DNA from 3 places in the Streptomyces sp. NBC_01498 genome. Region 3 is predicted to be linked to each of the others. Evidence: riboswitches for the same ligand, from Rfam matches in the RefSeq annotation. Region 3 holds a riboswitch; each other region holds the start of a gene.

Evidence for each region. A riboswitch is a leader RNA that binds a small molecule or an ion and turns the genes downstream of it on or off. The one in region 3 is predicted to bind cobalamin.
Region 1: it holds a riboswitch for cobalamin, as region 3 does, so the genes downstream of both, OG875_RS24825 (cobalamin biosynthesis protein) here and metE (5-methyltetrahydropteroyltriglutamate--homocysteine S-methyltransferase) in region 3, are expected to answer to the same signal.
Region 2: it holds a riboswitch for cobalamin, as region 3 does, so the genes downstream of both, OG875_RS08975 (ribonucleoside-diphosphate reductase subunit alpha) here and metE (5-methyltetrahydropteroyltriglutamate--homocysteine S-methyltransferase) in region 3, are expected to answer to the same signal.

What each region holds. Positions count from the first base shown of each region.
Region 1 covers NZ_CP109598.1:5,830,839-5,836,352, forward strand. The annotation lists gene OG875_RS24820 (cobyric acid synthase) at 1-719, opposite strand, end outside; gene OG875_RS24825 (cobalamin biosynthesis protein) at 716-1,726, opposite strand; adenosylcobalamin (AdoCbl) riboswitch at 1,859-1,955, opposite strand; gene OG875_RS24830 (hypothetical protein) at 2,185-2,451, opposite strand; gene OG875_RS24835 (inorganic phosphate transporter) at 2,583-3,866, opposite strand; gene OG875_RS24840 (class II aldolase/adducin family protein) at 4,194-4,874, shown strand; gene OG875_RS24845 (alpha/beta hydrolase) at 4,992-5,514, shown strand, end outside.
Region 2 covers NZ_CP109598.1:2,170,650-2,176,163, reverse strand. The annotation lists gene OG875_RS08975 (ribonucleoside-diphosphate reductase subunit alpha) at 1-1,818, opposite strand, end outside; adenosylcobalamin-variant (AdoCbl-variant) riboswitch at 1,979-2,078, opposite strand; gene OG875_RS08970 (GNAT family N-acetyltransferase) at 2,167-2,703, opposite strand; gene OG875_RS08965 (YbdD/YjiX family protein) at 2,854-3,060, opposite strand; gene OG875_RS08960 (carbon starvation CstA family protein) at 3,057-5,255, opposite strand.
Region 3 covers NZ_CP109598.1:3,096,216-3,101,729, forward strand. The annotation lists gene OG875_RS13080 (VOC family protein) at 1-224, shown strand, start outside; gene OG875_RS13085 (glycoside hydrolase family 3 protein) at 374-1,843, opposite strand; gene OG875_RS13090 (hypothetical protein) at 1,878-2,339, shown strand; cobalamin riboswitch at 2,380-2,609, shown strand; gene metE (5-methyltetrahydropteroyltriglutamate--homocysteine S-methyltransferase) at 2,782-5,187, shown strand; gene OG875_RS13100 (GNAT family N-acetyltransferase) at 5,459-5,514, opposite strand, start outside.

The DNA of each region.
Region 1 (5,514 bases), 2.7 Mb from region 3:
AGTCCGTGGCGGAAGGGCAGCACACCGTACGTGGCGCGGCCGGTCAGCCCGCGCAGCATCTCCAGGCCCGGCTCCAGCAACGACACGTCGCCCCGGAACTTGTTGACGAGATACCCCGCGACCAGGGCCTGGTCCTCGGCGCTCAGCAGCGCCGTCGTTCCGAAGAACGACGCGAAGACACCGCCCCGGTCGATGTCGCCGACCACCACGACCGGCAGCCGCGCCGCCCGCGCCACGCCCATGTTGACGATGTCGGTACGCCGCAGATTGATCTCCGCCGGGCTTCCGGCGCCCTCGCAGATCACCGCGTCGTACGTGCTCAGCAACTCCTCCAGACAGTCCACGACGGTGCCCAGCAGGGTCTCCTGGCGGCCGGGACCGGAGCCGTCACCGTGGTAGCCGCGCGCGCTCAGTTCACCCACCGGCCGTCCCAGCAGGACGACCTGACTGCTGCGGTCGCCGCCCGGTTTGAGCAGGACGGGGTTCATCAGCGCCGTCGGCTCCACCCGGGCCGCCTGGGCCTGCATCGCCTGCGCCCGGCCGATCTCGGCGCCCTCGCGCGTCACGAACGAGTTCAGCGACATGTTCTGCCCCTTGAAGGGCGCCACCTTCACGCCCCGGCGCACCAGCCAGCGGCAGATGCCCGCCGTGACGACGCTCTTCCCGGCGTCGGACGTGGTGCCCGCGACGAGCAGCCCACCGCCGCGCCGCCCGCTCATCGGGCCCTCCTCTTGAGGAGGTTGCCGCGGAGGCCGCGTCCGGCCGCTCCGGCCAGCAGCCGTCCGGCGGCACAGACCGCGAGGGCCAGCACACCGACCCGGTGCGACAGCCGTACCGCCCGTTCGATGTCGGCGACCTCCACCGGCCGCCCGCCGCCATTGAGCACCGGCCGGTGCTCGACCCGTCCGCCGTACGCGAGGGTGCCGCCGAGCCGTACGCCCAGCGCGCCCGCGAACGACGCCTCCACGGGGCCCGCGTTGGGGCTCGGATGGCGGCCCGCGTCCCGGCGCAGCACCCGCAGTGTCCGCGCGGGCGCCCCGCCCGCCACGGCCGCCAGCAGCGCCGTCAGCCGGGCGCCGGGCCAGCCGGCCACGTCGTCCAGCCGTGCCGAGGCCCAGCCGAACCGCAGATGGCGCGGCGACCGGTGCCCCACCATGGCGTCCAGGGTGTTGACGGCGCGGAACGCGGCCAACCCCGGCACCCCGCCGAACGCGCCCCACACCAGGGCCCCCACGACGGCGTCCGAGGTGTTCTCGGCGACGGACTCCACGACGGCGCGTGCGATCTGCCCCTCGTCCAGGGCCTCCGGGTCCCGCCCGCACAGGTGCGGCAGCCGCTTCCGCGCGGCCCCGGTGTCCCCGGCCGCGAGCGCCCCGCCGACGGCGCGCGCCTCGCGCCCCAGCGACGTACCGCCCAGCACGGTCCAGGTGACGGCGGCGGTCAGGGCCACGGACGCGCCGGTACGGCCCCGCAGGCCGCGCGCCACGAGCGCGGCCACCCCGGCCGTACCCCCGGCGCACACCACGGTGTGGAGCGCGCCCCAGCCCCGGTGGTCGTGCCACAGTCGGCGCTCGACGGCGCCCGCGACCCGCCCGAAGGCGGCGACCGGATGGCCGCGCCGGGGATCGCCGAGAAGCCGGTCGGCGAGCAGACCGGCGGCGGCGCCGTACGCGAAAACGCTTCCCGGGGCCGGTCGTCGACGGCCCGCCGTGTGCTCGGCACGCATCGCTCAGCCCGCCGACACGCCTCGGCACACGCGCGGAGGTCTCGTACTCACCGCTCTGGACAGGACAGTTGAACCGCGGCCGGGCATGGCGATATGTCCTCACTCAGGGTCCGCGCCCCGGTTCGACGTGATGCGGCGACGAGAGTTCCTGACTCCGGGAGACATGGCTGTCTCCCGTCACAGTGGCGGGACCGCGCCGGATTCGCACCGGGCTTCCTCTCGCTGTCGCCGTAGTGGCCTCGGCAGTCCACCACGCGTGGGAACCCCCGTCAACCAGGCTGTGACCTGCGACGGGGCGGTGTGCTGAGGCCCACACGAGAGGGCACGACCCGTCAGGGGACAGTCAGGGGACAGCCAGGGAACAAGGGGAGAGGGGAGAACAGCGACGAGGGAGGGGACGACCCGTACGGGCCGTCCCCTCCCTCGTGTGCGTTCCGCGTACGCGTACGCCCGCCGTGTCAGGCGACGATCACGTAGATCCCGTACGACACGGCCGCCAGGCACAGGGCGAAGCAGACGTACGCGCCGGTGCGCGCCAGGGTCACGGAACCGGAAACGGAACCGGAGCCGGACCCCGTGGCGGTGGCCGCCGACGCCGGGCCCCGCGCGGCGGAGGCGCCCTTGGAGAGCCCCACGATGCCGAGGGTGAACAGGCCCACCAGCGCGACGGTGGTCACAAGACTGACGCCGAAGACGGAGCCGAGCGCCGCCCAGTCGATGTTCATACGGAAAGTGTCCTTCGCTTCGTCGGGCCGTCGATGTCCGGCCGTCGATGTCGGGCCGTCGGTACCGGAGCGGATGTCGTCCGGCAGGTGTGGTCCGGTGGGCGGCGGCCGGTGCCGGGCGGGTGCCGGGGTCAGACCGCCGCGGGCCGCGCCGGTTCGGCGGGGTCCCCGGCCTCCGCACCCGCCGGTGCGGGTACCGGTGCCGGAATGGTGGCGGCGAGGAGGTCCGACGCCGGACCGCCCACGGGCGGCGGGGAGACGGCCGCGACGGCGGCGGTCACGACACCCATCGGCTCGTCCGCCCCGGCGGCCCCGTCCGTCTCGTTGACATTGGTGTGGTCGACGGGCTGGCGGCGCGAGGCGAACCAGATGACCGCCGACAGCGCGACGAGCAGCGCGGCGGTGACCGCGATGCCCCACGGGCCCTGACCGGTCAGGAACTCGGCACCCGCCGCGACCAGACCGGCGGCCGGCAGGGTCAGCCCCCAGGCGATGAACATCCGGGTCGCGGTCGACCAGCGGACCACCCCGCCCTTGCGGCCGAGCCCGGCGCCCATCACGGCTCCGGAGCACGACTGCGTGGTGGAGAGCGAGAAGCCCAGGTGGGACGAGGCCAGGATGACGGTCGCCGCGCTGGTCTGGGCGGCGAAGCCCTGCTGCGGCCGGAGGTCCGTCAGCCCCTTGCCCATGGTGCGGATGATGCGCCAGCCGCCGAGGTAGGTGCCGAGGGCGATCGCGACACCGGCGGAGACGATGACCCACATCGGCGGGTTGGAACCGGGCGCGAGAACACCGCCGGTGACCAGGGCCAGGGTGATGACACCCATCGTCTTCTGCGCGTCGTTGGTGCCGTGCGCGAGGGAGACGAGACCGGCGGACGCGATCTGGCCGGCCCGGTAACCCTTCGCCGTGTCCTTCTCGTCCGTGCCGCGGCCGATGCGGTACGTCAGCCGGGTGGCGAGCATCGCGGCCAGACCGGCCACCAGCGGGGCGGCGAGCGCCGGGAGCAGGACCTTGGTCACCACGACGCCGCCGTCGACACCCGAGGGGCCGACGGACATCAGCGTGGCGCCGATGAGACCGCCGAAGAGAGCGTGGGAGGAGCTGGACGGCAGTCCGAGCAGCCAGGTGAACAGATTCCACAGGATGGCGCCGACGAGCGCCGCGAAGATCACTTCGGTTCTGATGCCCTGTTCGTTGATGAGCCCGCCGGAGATGGTCTTGGCGACCTCGACCGACAGGAACGCGCCGACGAGATTGAGCACGGCGGACATCGCCACCGCGGTCTTGGGTTTCAGGGCGCCGGTCGAGATGGTCGTCGCCATCGCGTTGGCGGTGTCGTGGAAACCGTTCGTGAAATCGAACACGAGAGCCGTCACGATCACGATCGCGAGTAGCAGCGTGATGTGTTCCATTTACCCAGGCATTCTCTTGACGTCATTGGCCGTTCAGGAACGTAGGGATGTTGAGTGAACGGAAGATGAACTGGGGCGGGCTTTGCGGTGACTCTCCTCCGAGGGGGATCGTCCCGCCCCCGCGAGGTGTTCGGCACACCGGCTTCGGGAGGCACCGCCGGATTCCGCTCAGCCCGTGCGGCGCCCGGCCTCCGCCCCGTTCCGCCCCCGCGTCCGGACACCGCACGGTGCCTCCGCCGGGTCGGCCGCCGGCGCGCCCGGCCCTGTGGGATTTCACCCAACCGTGGCCCACCGGACGCCCCTTGGGTCACCTGGCAGGATCGCGGCATGACGGAAACCGGACACGAACCCGACCCCGCGCACCCGCACGCGATCGAACAGGCATGGCGCGACCTCGTCGCCACCGCCCGCCGCAGCGCCGCCGACGGGCTGGTCGTCGGCACCTCCGGCAATGTCTCCGTACGCGTCGGCGACCTGGTCCTCGTCACCCCGAGCGGAGTCCCGTACGACCGGCTGACGCCGGAGGACACCGTCGCCGTCGGACTCGACGGCCGACAGGTCCTCGGCCGCCTGAAACCCACCAGCGAACTGCCGATGCACCTGGCGCTCTACCGCACCACCGACGCCCGCGCCGTGGTCCACACCCACGCCGTGCACGCCACCGCCGTCTCCACCCTCGTGTCCGAACTCCCGCTGATCCACTACATGGCGGCCGACTTCGGCGGACCGGTACGGGTCGCCCCGTACGCGACGTACGGCACCGACGCCCTCGCCGCGCACATGCTGCGCGCCCTGCGCGACCGCACGGGCTGTCTCCTCCAGAACCACGGCACCGTCACCTACGCCGGGACCCTGGACAAGGCGTACGACCGCACGGCCCAACTGGAGTGGATGTGCCGCCTCTGGCTCACCGCGGGCTCCGTCCCCGGCCACACCCCCTCCCTGCTCACCCGGCAGCAGGTGCGCGAGGTCGAGGAACGGCTCAAGGGGTACGGCCAGCAGGGCTGACCGCGCCCCGGCCCGGCCCCCGTGCCCCCACGGCCCCGGCCGCCCCGCCCTCCGCCGCCGTCACCCCGTACGCCGCCTCCGCTGGCCGACCCGGCCGTCCGTACCGACACTGAGGACATGCGCCCGGCCAGAGCGACGGCAGCAGCCGTCACCACAGTGATCGGTGTCGGAACGGCCGCCGTGGCGGCCGGCCGGTACGCCAGCGACGCCGCGCTCAAGGCGCCCCCGGGGCGCCCCCTGCCCGGCGACCCCCGGCTCACCGTGCACGGCACCGCCGCCGGGCACATCACCCTCACCCGCTGCCTCGCCTCGCTGCGCCCCGGCGTCTACGGGCTGGAGTCCGACAGCGTCCACGCCGTCGTCGGCCCCGTCATCGACGACGTCCCGCACTCCGCCGACACCGTCGTCCGCCGGCTGGAGCGCGTCTCCCACGGCGCGCTCGCCCCCGGGAGCCGGGTCCGCCTCACCCCCCGGCTCCACCACGGCGACCCGGCCAGTGCCCTCGGCATCGAGTACGACCGGGTGGAGATTCCCGGCGAACTCGGCACGCTGCCCGGCTGGTTCGTCCCCGGCAGCCGGGAGACCTGGGTGATCACCGCGCACGGCATCGGCAGCACCCCGGAGCACCCCATGAACCTCA
Region 2 (5,514 bases), 930 kb from region 3:
CAGCACGCCGCGTGCGGCGCGGGTCCGCTCCCAGGCGGGCAGCGGGCCCTCGCGCTCGGCGAGGTCGCAGGACGCCTCGTACGCGGCGAGCATGATCCGCTCGGCGATCCGGGTGGAGAGCGCGGCGGCCTCGGCGGAGTCGAACGGCAGCCGCTTCTTGAAGAAGACGTCCTGGAGGCCCATCACGCCGAGGCCCACGGGGCGCCACTTGGCGTTCGAGCGGCCGGCCTGCTCGGTCGGGTAGAAGTTGATGTCCACGACCCGGTCGAGGAAGGTCACGGCGGTGCGGACGCTGTCGTCCAGCCGCTCCCAGTCCAGTTCGCCGCTCTCCGTGACGAACGCGCCGACGTTGACCGAGCCGAGGTTGCAGACGGCCGTCTCACCGTCGTCGGTGACCTCCAGGATCTCGGTGCAGAGGTTCGAGGAGTGCACGACGGTGCCGGGCTCGGCGGTCTGGTTCGCCGTACGGTTCGACGCGTCCTTGAAGGTCATCCAGCCGTTGCCGGTCTGGGCGAGGGTGCGCATCATCCGGCCGTACAGCTCGCGCGCGGCGATGGTCCGGCGGGCCTTGCCCGCGGCCTCGGCGGCGCGGTAGGCGGCGTCGAAGTCGTCGCCCCACAGGTCGACCAGTTCGGGCACGTCCGAGGGGGAGAAGAGCGACCAGTCGCCGTCCGTGTCGACCCGGCGCATGAACTCGTCGGGGATCCAGTGCGCGAGGTTCAGATTGTGCGTACGGCGCGCCTCCTCCCCGGTGTTGTCGCGCAGCTCCAGGAACTCCTCGATGTCCGCGTGCCACGTCTCCAGATAGACGCAGGCCGCCCCCTTGCGCCGGCCGCCCTGGTTGACGGCGGCGACCGAGGAGTCCAGCGTGCGCAGGAACGGCACGATGCCGTTGGAGTGCCCGTTGGTGCCCCGGATCAGCGAACCACGCGCGCGGATACGGGAGTACGAGAGGCCGATGCCGCCCGCGTGCTTCGAGAGGCGGGCCACCTGGTGGTAGCGGTCGTAGATCGAGTCCAGCTCGTCCAGCGGGGAGTCCAGCAGATAGCAGGACGACATCTGGGGATGGCGGGTGCCGGAGTTGAAGAGGGTGGGGGAGGAGGGGAGGTAGTCGAGCCGGCTCATCAGGCCGTACAGCGCGGCGACCTCGTCCACGGCGGCCGGGGAGTCGTCCTTGGCCAGCCCGGAGGCGACACGCAGCATGAAGTACTGCGGCGTCTCGATGACATCGCGGGTGATCGGGTGCCGCAGCAGATAGCGGCTGAACAGCGTGCGCAGGCCGAAGTAGCCGAAGCGGTCGTCGGCGGCGGGGTCGATCAGCGCGTCGAGGCGGGCGGCGTGGCGTGTGACGAACGCGGCCGTACGGTCGGCGATCAGGCCCTCCGCGTGGCCCACGGCGATCGAGGACGAGAACGACACGGCGCCCTGGCCGGCGGCCTCGTCCGCGATGGTGCGGGTGAGGAGACGGGCGGCGAGGCGGGAGTAAGCGGGGTCCTCGGAGATCAGCCCGGCGGCGGCCTCGGTGGCGAGCTGCCGCAGCTCGGCCTCGTCGGAGGCGGCGTTACGACCCCGGAGAGCGGCGGCGGCGACCTTGCCGGGGTCGGTGTCGGGCAGGTCGGCGGTGAGGCCGGTGAGGGTCCGCAGCAGGCCCGTGCCGGGCGCGTCGGCGGTCTCGTGGGCCGCCCCGCCGGACGCAGCGGCGGTGCCCCGTCCCGGCTGGTCCCGTTCCCGCTCTGCCTGGACCCGCTCTTCCTGTCCCCGCTCTTCCTGTCCCCGGTCGGCGATCGCTGAAGCCGGATCGGCTGGCGCGATGGTCACGTGGTGCTCTCCCTCGCTCGGCTCTGGGTCAGGAGAGAAGGGGCACGGCGGCGCGCGCCCGCGTACGCCGTCCCGGATGCGGGCAGCGCGCGGCGCGGCGTCACCGGCCCAACCTCGAGGCCCGGACGTCTCGGCACCCGGCTCGGTCGAACCGGATGCGCCGTCGGCAGGTGCTCGGACTCGCGGGCGCGGCAAAGCGCACCACAGCACACCGTTGCGGGACAGTTCCGGATTTGCACCGGATTCTCCTGCGGCGACAGCAGACTTGAGCATACATGTGGGGCCCGTGGGGAGCGGCACCCCCCACATGTTGTGTCAGAGGTGTTTCGCCTTGCCCGGAAAGAGCCCCTACGGGCCTTGGATTTCCAGGCGGTAGGTGAGCAGCGGCGCGAGCTCCTCGTACGGTGCCCAGTCCCGTTCCGGGGTCCGTACGAAGCCCAGCCGCTCGTAGATCCGGTGGGCGGCCCGCATCTTCTCGTGGGTCGACAGCCGCACCCGTACACACCCCTCGGTGGCCCGCGCGCGCTCCACACAGGCCAGCACCAGCGCCTTGCCGACACCCCGGCCCCGGGCGGCGGACGCCACGGCCAGCATGCGGAACTCGGCCTCGCCCGCCCCGGCCACATTGGCCCACGCGGTCCCGCCGGCGGCGTACGTCACCCCGCCGAGCACTTCCCCGTCCGCCCCGGCGGCCACGAGCACCTCGGCCCCGGCGGCGCGCGCGGCGACGTCCCGCAGGCTCGCCAGATACGGGTCGTCCTCCCCGAAGTCCAGCAGCCCGTCGTCCAGATAGGCCCGCGCGGTGATCTCCCCGAGAAGGCCATGCTCGGCGGCCTCGGCCGCCCGTATCAGAAAGCCGGTCTCCGGCTGTATCACCTGTTTCATGACAGCAGTGTGCGACACGGGACGAGAGGGGCGTTGTCGGAGGTCGCCGCTGTCGTCGGAAGCACCTTGCACGGCTGCATGGTGCGCGGCGATCAACGGCGAAGGGCCGCCGTCCCCTCGTCGGGAGACGGCGGCCCCTCACCGGCTCGCTCAGCAGCAGCGGAACCCTTCCCTCGGGTCCGCCTCCCGGGCGTCCGTGCGGCTCCGTTCGAAGGCGCGCCGGGTCATCGGCTCCGCCGTGGGGTCACAGGCGCGGGTGTGCGCCACGTAGTGGTCGTACGCGGACTCGCCCGTCAGCTCCCGTACGTACCAGCGGACCCGGCCCACCGCGTGGCGTACCTTCGCCGCCGGCGTCATGACGCGCCCGCCCCGCTGGGTGCCTTCGTGCGGGCCTCCGCCGCCGCCAGTTCCGCCTTCTCCTCCGGGGTCGCGAACATGCCCGCCGGCGCGACCAGTTCGGACTTCACGTACGGCGTCTCCGAGAGCTTCACGCTCTCGGGGTGGCGGATCGCCCGGTAGCAGACCCGGCCCGCGTCCGCGATCACGACGATGATCAGGATCGCGAAGAGCGCGCAGAGGACGCCGTCCACCGTGGAGTTGGTGACGACCGTGTGCATGTCGTCCATCGTCTTGGCGGGCGGGATCACCTCGCCGTTCTCGATGCCCGTCAGGTACACGTCGCGCTGGGTGAAGAAGCCGACCTTCGGATCGTCGGAGAAGATTTTCTGCCAGCTCGCGGTGAGCGTGACCGCCGCGTCCCAGGCGAGCGGGACCGCCGTCACCCAGGCCCATTTCAGCCGTCCCGACTTCACCAGCAGCGTCGTACAGACGGCCAGCGCCACCGCCGCCAGCAGCTGGTTCGCGATGCCGAACAGCGGGAAGAGCTGGTTGATGCCGCCCAGCGGGTCGTGCACCCCGACCCAGAGGAAGTAGCCCCACGCGCCGACCACCACGGCGCTGGCGAACCAGACGCCGGGCTTCCAGCTGACCTGGCGCATCGGCTTGTACACGTTGCCGAGCATGTCCTGGAGCATGAAGCGCCCCACCCGCGTGCCCGCGTCCACCGTCGTCAGGATGAACAGCGCCTCGAACATGATCGCGAAGTGGTACCAGAACGCCTTCATCCCCGCGCCGCCGATCACCGACGAGAAGATGTCCGACATCCCGAGCGCGAAGGTCGGCGCGCCGCCCGTACGGGAGAGCAGGCTCGACTCCTCGACGTCCTTGGCCGCCCGGGCGAGCTGGTCCGGCGAGATCGTGAAGCCGAGATTCGCGACGGCCTGGGAGGCGGACTCGACCGTGCCGCCGATGACTCCGGCGGGGGAGTTGACCGCGAAGTACAGCCCCGGGTCGATGACGCACGCCGTGATCATCGCCATGATGGCGACGAACGACTCGGTGAGCATCGCCCCGTACCCGATCATCCGGATCTGGGTCTCCTTCTGCACCATCTTCGGCGTGGTGCCCGAGGCGATGAGCGAGTGGAAACCGGACAGCGCCCCGCACGCGATGGTGATGAAGACGAACGGGAACATCGAACCGGCGAACACCGGACCGTCGCCCCGGCTCGCGAAGTCGGTGATCGCGTCCATCTTCATCGTCGGCAGCGCGACGACCACACCGATCGCCAGCAGCGCGATCGTGCCGACCTTCATGAACGTCGACAGGTAGTCGCGCGGCGCCAGCAGCATCCAGACCGGCAGGACGGAGGCGAGGAAGCCGTAGACCACCATCCAGATGACCAGCGTGCCGGCCTCCAGCGTGAACGTGCCGGCGAGCGAGGACTCCGCGACCCAGCCGCCCGCCACGATCGCGAGCAGCAGCAGCGCCACACCGATCAGTGAGACCTCACTGACGCGGCCCGGCCGCAGCACCCGCAGATACACGCCCATGAAGAGTGCGATCGGGATGGTCATCGCGATGGAGAAGACACCCCACGGCGAGTCGGCGAGCGCGTTGACGATGACCAGGGCCAGCACCGCGAGCAGGATGATCATGATGAGGAAGACCGCGATCAGCGCGGCGGCGCCACCGAACGGCCCTATCTCGTCGCGCGCGATCTGGCCGAGCGAACGGCCGTCGCGGCGCGTGGAGAAGAACAGCGTGACCATGTCCTGGACCGCGCCCGCGAAGATCACGCCCGCGACGATCCAGATGGTGCCCGGCAGATAGCCCATCTGCGCGGCCAGCACCGGACCGACGAGCGGTCCCGCGCCCGCGACGGCGGCGAAGTGGTGCCCGAAGAGCACGCGCCGGTCGGTTGGGTGGAAGTCCACGCCGTTGTCGAGCCGTTCGGCGGGTGTGGCCCGCGTCCGGTCGACCTTCAGCACCCGGTTCGCGATGAATCTGGAGTAGAAGCGGTAGGCGATCGCGTACGACCCGAGTGCCGCCGCCAGCATCCACGCGGCGGAGATGTCCTCACCGCGCGACAGGGCGAGAACACCCCAGCCGACCGCGCCCACCAGGGCGACGAGCGCCCAGATCGCGATCGATTTCGGCGTGAGACGCCCGGACGAGTCCTGTGTGGCACGTGCTGGTGCCGGCTCTTGCATGGCGAGTCGTCCCCTCAGTGGTCACCTGCTGAAACTCGCAGGAAATCTAAGGGACCGTCTCGTCACGCGTCACCCCCCTCGCCCGCACGAACGACACGGCGACGGCGTACGGGAACCAGGGAGGTGACGGTGCGCCAGGGGCTGAACATGCCCCGTTCCACGGGGCGTTCACACACCGGGCCGAAGGTTGGCCGATATCGGCCGTCCCGCCCTTCGTGGTCGATCGCCGGTGGGGCTCCGCTCCGAGCCGGCCGGCGCG
Region 3 (5,514 bases):
CTCCCGAGTCCATCACCCCGCAGCATTACGCGTTCCTGGTACCCGAAGAGGACTTCGACGGGATCTTCGCGCGGATCAAGGACGCGGGGGTCGACTTCTTCGCCGATCCGCACCGGAAGCTCCCCGGCGAGATCAACCACAACCACGGCGGCCGAGGGGTCTACTTCCTCGATCCGTCGGGTCACTACCTGGAAGTGATCACCCAGCCGTACGACACACCGTAGGGCCCGCACCGCAGGACTTCACACCGGCGGGACTGCACACCGCAGGACTGCCCCTCGGCACCGTCGGCACCGTCAGCACCGTCGGAACTCGGAGCAGGGGGCGCCGGAGACCTCAGGGTCTCCGGCGCCCCGCCCGCCCCGCGCGCCTCTCAGCCGCGCCCCGTCAAGAACTCCGCCGCCGCCAGGCCAGAGACCCGGGTCGCGCCATGGGTGATCAGGTGCACGGCGCCGGGCGCAGCGCCGTTCGGTACGCCCATCTCCACCACCACCGCGTCCGGCCGGCTCCCCAGCAGCCGCGCCATCGCCGCCGACATCCAGCCGTGCCGTGCCGCGTCGCGCACCACCACGACCAGCGAGCGCGCCACCGCCGGGTCGAGCACCTTGCGGTCCAGCAGATCGCCGGAGTCGGCCAGATCGGCCTCCGTCAGCCGTACGGAGGTCGTACCGGGCAGCAGGTCGCTCAGCGGGGCCGCCACGCCCCACGGGGTCTGCCCGTCCACGGCCAGGTTCATCGTCGGGGACAGCTCCACGACGTGGGGCGCGCCGACGAGCGGCAGCACGGTCTCCCCGGCCCGCCCGCTCACCACGCGCAGCGCGCGCCGGGCGGCCACCAGCCCGATGTCGGACGCGACCGCGTCGGCGGTCACGGCGCGCGTACGGCTGCCGGACCAGGCGGCGAACTCGCCGACCCGCGCCGCTGCCTCCCCGAGCCGCGCCTCGGACAGCGTCCCGTCCAGTACGGCCCCCACCAGCGCACCGGTGAGCTGGTCGAACGTGGCCTCGCCCGCGTGCTCGCCGCCGACGCACACCGCGTCCGCCCCGCCGGTGACGGCCCGTACGGTGGCGCCGTCGATGCCGTAACGGTCGGTGACCGCGCGCATCTCGATGCCGTCGGTCACCACCAGCCCGTCGAAGCCCAGCTCACCGCGGAGCAGGTCCACGAGGATGCGGGGGCTGAGGGTGGCGGGCAGTTCGGGGTCGTACGCGGAGGCGAGCAGGTGCGCGGTCATCACCACGCGTACGCCCGCCTCCATCGCCGCGACGAACGGCGGCAGCGCGACGGCGGCGATCTCCTCCGCGCTCGCCGAGACGCGCGGCAGCCCGTGGTGGGAGTCGACCGAGGTGTCGCCGTGGCCGGGGAAGTGCTTGGCGCAGGCGGCGACGCCCGCCGACTGGAGCCCGCGCACCCAGGCGGCGGTGTGCCGGGCGACGACGTCCGTACGGGCGCCGAAGGAACGGGCGCCGATCACCGGGTTGAGGGGGTTGGAGTTGACGTCGGCGCTGGGCGCGTAGTTGAGGGAGATCCCGGCGGCGTGGAGTTCACGCCCGATGTCACGGGCGACGGATTCGGTCAGCTCCACGTCGTCCACGGCGCCGAGGGCGAGATTGCCCGGCCGGGAGGCGCCCGTCCAGGCTTCGAGCCGGGTCACGTCGCCGGCTTCCTCGTCGATGGCGATGACGAGGTCGCGGTTCTCGGCCCGCAGTTCGGCGGTGAGGCGGGCGACCTGTTCGGGGTCGACGATGTTCCGGCCGAAGAGGACGACGGAGGTGAGGCCGTCGGCGATGGCCCGGCGGACCCAGTCGGGCACGGTCGTGCCCACGAATCCGGGCTGGAGCACGGCCCCCGCGAGACGCGTGAGCTGCCGATGGCGAGTGCTCGCGGGACTGCTCACGGGACTGCTCACGGGACTGCTCACGAGATTGCCCACGGGCCCGGCCCCGCCGCCCCCGCCCCCACCGCCGGTAGTCGAGCTGCTCGCCGATCCGCCCGTCGGCCCGCTCGACCGACTACTCGTCGCGCCGCCGGTCGTTGCGCTGCTCGTCGCCGCGCTGCTCGTCGTCGCACTGCTGGTCACGCTGCTCGTCGCCGCGCTGCTCGTCGTCGCACTGCTGGTCACGCTGCTCGTCGCCTCGCTCGTCAGGCTGCTCGTGCGGCTGCTCGGCTCCATGCGGTTCCTCCGAAGGCGCATCGCTCGGCGGCCGGCCGGGAACCGCTCGGGGACTTGGTACAGGCCAATCGGATGTTGGCTTAGACCAATAGGGGTGTCAAGGAGGTATCGGACTCTCGCGCTGTACGAACTCGACCAGGAAGCTGGCGGTTTGAACCGTCCATGAATGTCTCGTGACGGTTCGAGGGAGCCGGCGGGCAACCGCTAGGCTGGTTGGCGCAGCTGGTTCGTCCCCGTCCTTCCGGGCGGGTACGTCGTAAGAGGGAACCCGGTGGGAATCCGGGACTGCCCCGCAGCGGTGAGTGGGAACGACCGCCGTCATGAGCACTGGGTCCGGCCGGACCTGGGAAGCGACGGCCAGTAGGTGCCCCGTACGCGACACGCGATACGGGACGTGCCCGCGAGTCCGAAGACCTGCCCGTTGCCCGCGCGCGACCGATCGCGCGCGGAGATCCCGGTGACCTCGTGGGCGGGTCGGCGTACATATCGGTCGGGCGTTCGTACCTACGCGTACGGAACGGGCCCGTCCGGTTCTGTACCCCTTCGTGTCTCCGATCCGTCGCCCGTCGCGCCGGGATCGCAGAGGACCACTCGCGAAGGAGAGTTCCGTGACAGACGAGTCAACGACCGCGGCGGCACGCGCCACCGTGTACGGCTACCCCCGCCAGGGTGCCGGCCGCGAACTGAAGAAGGCCGTCGAGCGCTACTGGAAGGGCGCCATGAGCGCCGCCACCCTGCGGGAGACCGCCGCCGGGCTGCGCAGGGCGAACTGGGAGCAGCTCACCGCCGACGGCGTCCACGAGGTGCCGACCGGCGACTTCTCGTACTACGACCACGTCCTGGACACCAGCGTGATGGTCGGCGCGATCCCGGAACGGCACCGCGCGGCGACCACGGCCGACACGCGGAAAAGCACGCGGGAAGATGCGCGGGAAGGCACGCGGGAAGGCGCCGGGGACGACACCGGGAAGGACACCCGGGACGCCGCGCTGGAGGGCTACTTCGCGATGGCGCGCGGCACCCGTGACGTGGCGCCGCTGGAGATGACCAAGTGGTTCGACACGAACTACCACTACCTGGTCCCCGAGCTCGGCCCCGACACCGTCTTCACCGCCGACTCCACCCGGCAGGTCGCCGAGCTGACGGAGGCCCTCGCCCTCGGCCTCACCGCCCGGCCCGTACTGCTCGGCCCCGTCACCTACCTGCTGCTGGCCAAGCCCGCCCCCGGCGTCGCCGAGGGCTTCGAACCGCTGACCCTCCTCGACCGGCTCCTCCCGGTGTACGCGGAGATCCTCGCCGATCTGCGCGCGGCGGGCGCCGACTGGGTACAGCTCGACGAGCCCGCCCTCGTGCAGGACCGCACCCCGGCGGAACTGGCCGCCGCCGCCCGCGCCTACCACGACCTGGGCGGCGCCACCGACCGGCCGAAACTGCTGGTGGCCTCCTACTTCGACCGCCTCGGCGACGCCCTTCCGGTGCTCGCCAAATCCCCCGTCGAGGGCCTGGCTCTTGACTTCACCGGCCCGGCCGCCGCCAACCTCGACGGTCTCGCGGCGGTCGGCGGAGTGCCCGGCAAGCGGCTGGTCGCCGGTGTGGTCGACGGCCGCAACATCTGGATCAACGACCTGACGAAGTCCCTCGCCACCCTCGGCACGCTGCTGGGCCTCGCCGGCCACGTCGATGTCGCCCCGTCCTGCTCCCTGCTGCACGTCCCCATCGACGCGGGCGCAGAGCGGGACATCGACCCGGAGATCGCCCGCTGGCTCGCCTTCGCCCGCCAGAAGAGCACCGAGGTCGCCACCCTGGCCCGTGCCCTGGCCGGGGGCACCGGCGCGATCGCCGCCGAACTGGCCGCCAACCGCGCCGCTCTCGCGTCTCGCGCGAACTCCCCCCTGACCCGCGACCCGGCCGTGCGCGCCCGCGCGGCGGCCGTCACCGACGCGGACGCGCGCCGTTCGCAGCCGTACGAGGAACGGACCGCCGCCCAGCGGGCGCATCTGGGGCTGCCGCCGCTGCCCACGACCACCATCGGGTCCTTCCCGCAGACCACGGAGCTGCGCACCGCCCGCGCGGACCTGCGCGCCGGGCGGATCGGCACCGCCGCGTACGAGGACCGGATCAAGGAGGAGATCCGCGACGTCGTCTCGTTCCAGGAGAAGGCCGGCCTCGACGTCCTGGTGCACGGCGAACCCGAACGCAACGACATGGTCCAGTACTTCGCCGAGCAGCTGAACGGGTACGTCGCCACGCGGCACGGCTGGGTGCAGTCGTACGGAACCCGTTACGTACGTCCCCCGGTCCTCGCCGGGGACATCTCGCGCCCGGAGCCGATGACGGTGCGCTGGACGTCGTACGCGCAGTCGCTCACCGACCGCCCCGTCAAGGGGATGCTCACCGGGCCCGTCACGATGCTCGCCTGGTCCTTCGTCCGGGACGACCAGCCGCTCGGCGACACCGCCCGCCAGGTGGCGCTCGCGCTGCGCGACGAGGTGGACGACCTGGAGGGCGCGGGTACGTCCGTGATCCAGGTGGACGAACCGGCGCTGCGTGAGACGCTCCCGCTGCGCGCGGACGGCCGCGCCGCGTATCTGGCGTGGGCGACCGAGTCGTTCCGGCTGACCACCGCCGGCGTCCGGCCGGACACGCAGATCCACACGCACATGTGCTACGCGGAGTTCGGCGACATCGTCCAGGCCATCGACGATCTCGACGCGGACGTGATCAGCCTGGAGGCGGCCCGCTCGCACATGCAGGTCGCGGACGAACTCGCCGCGCACGGTTACCCGCGTGAGGCGGGACCGGGCGTGTACGACATCCACTCGCCGCGCGTGCCGAGTGCGGCGGAGGCAACGGCCCTGCTGCGCAAGGGACTTGACGCGATCCCGGCCGAGCGGCTGTGGGTGAACCCGGACTGCGGTCTCAAGACGCGCGGCTGGCCGGAGGTCCGTACGTCGCTGGAGAACCTGGTCGCGGCGGCCCGCGAGGTCCGCGCGGGGCTCCCGACGGCGGACTGACACGGAGCACCCGGTGCGGCCAGGGCGGGGCCCTGGCCGCACCCGGGGTACGAACCCCGTCGCACAACTCCCCAGCCGCACAGGGGGTAGGCACTCCCAGCCGCACAACTCCCCAGCCGCACCTGGGACACAAACCCCCGGTCGCACAACTCCCCGCCCGCACAAGGGGTACGCCCCCGACCCGGGCGCGCCCGCCCCCCGGCACCCGCCCCCGGCGCCCGCCACCAAGGCCCCCGCCCCCAGGCACCCAGGCACCCAGGCACCCCGACGGTCACACCCCGAACAGCGCCAACGACGGCTCCAGCCCGTGGAGTTCGACCGGCACCG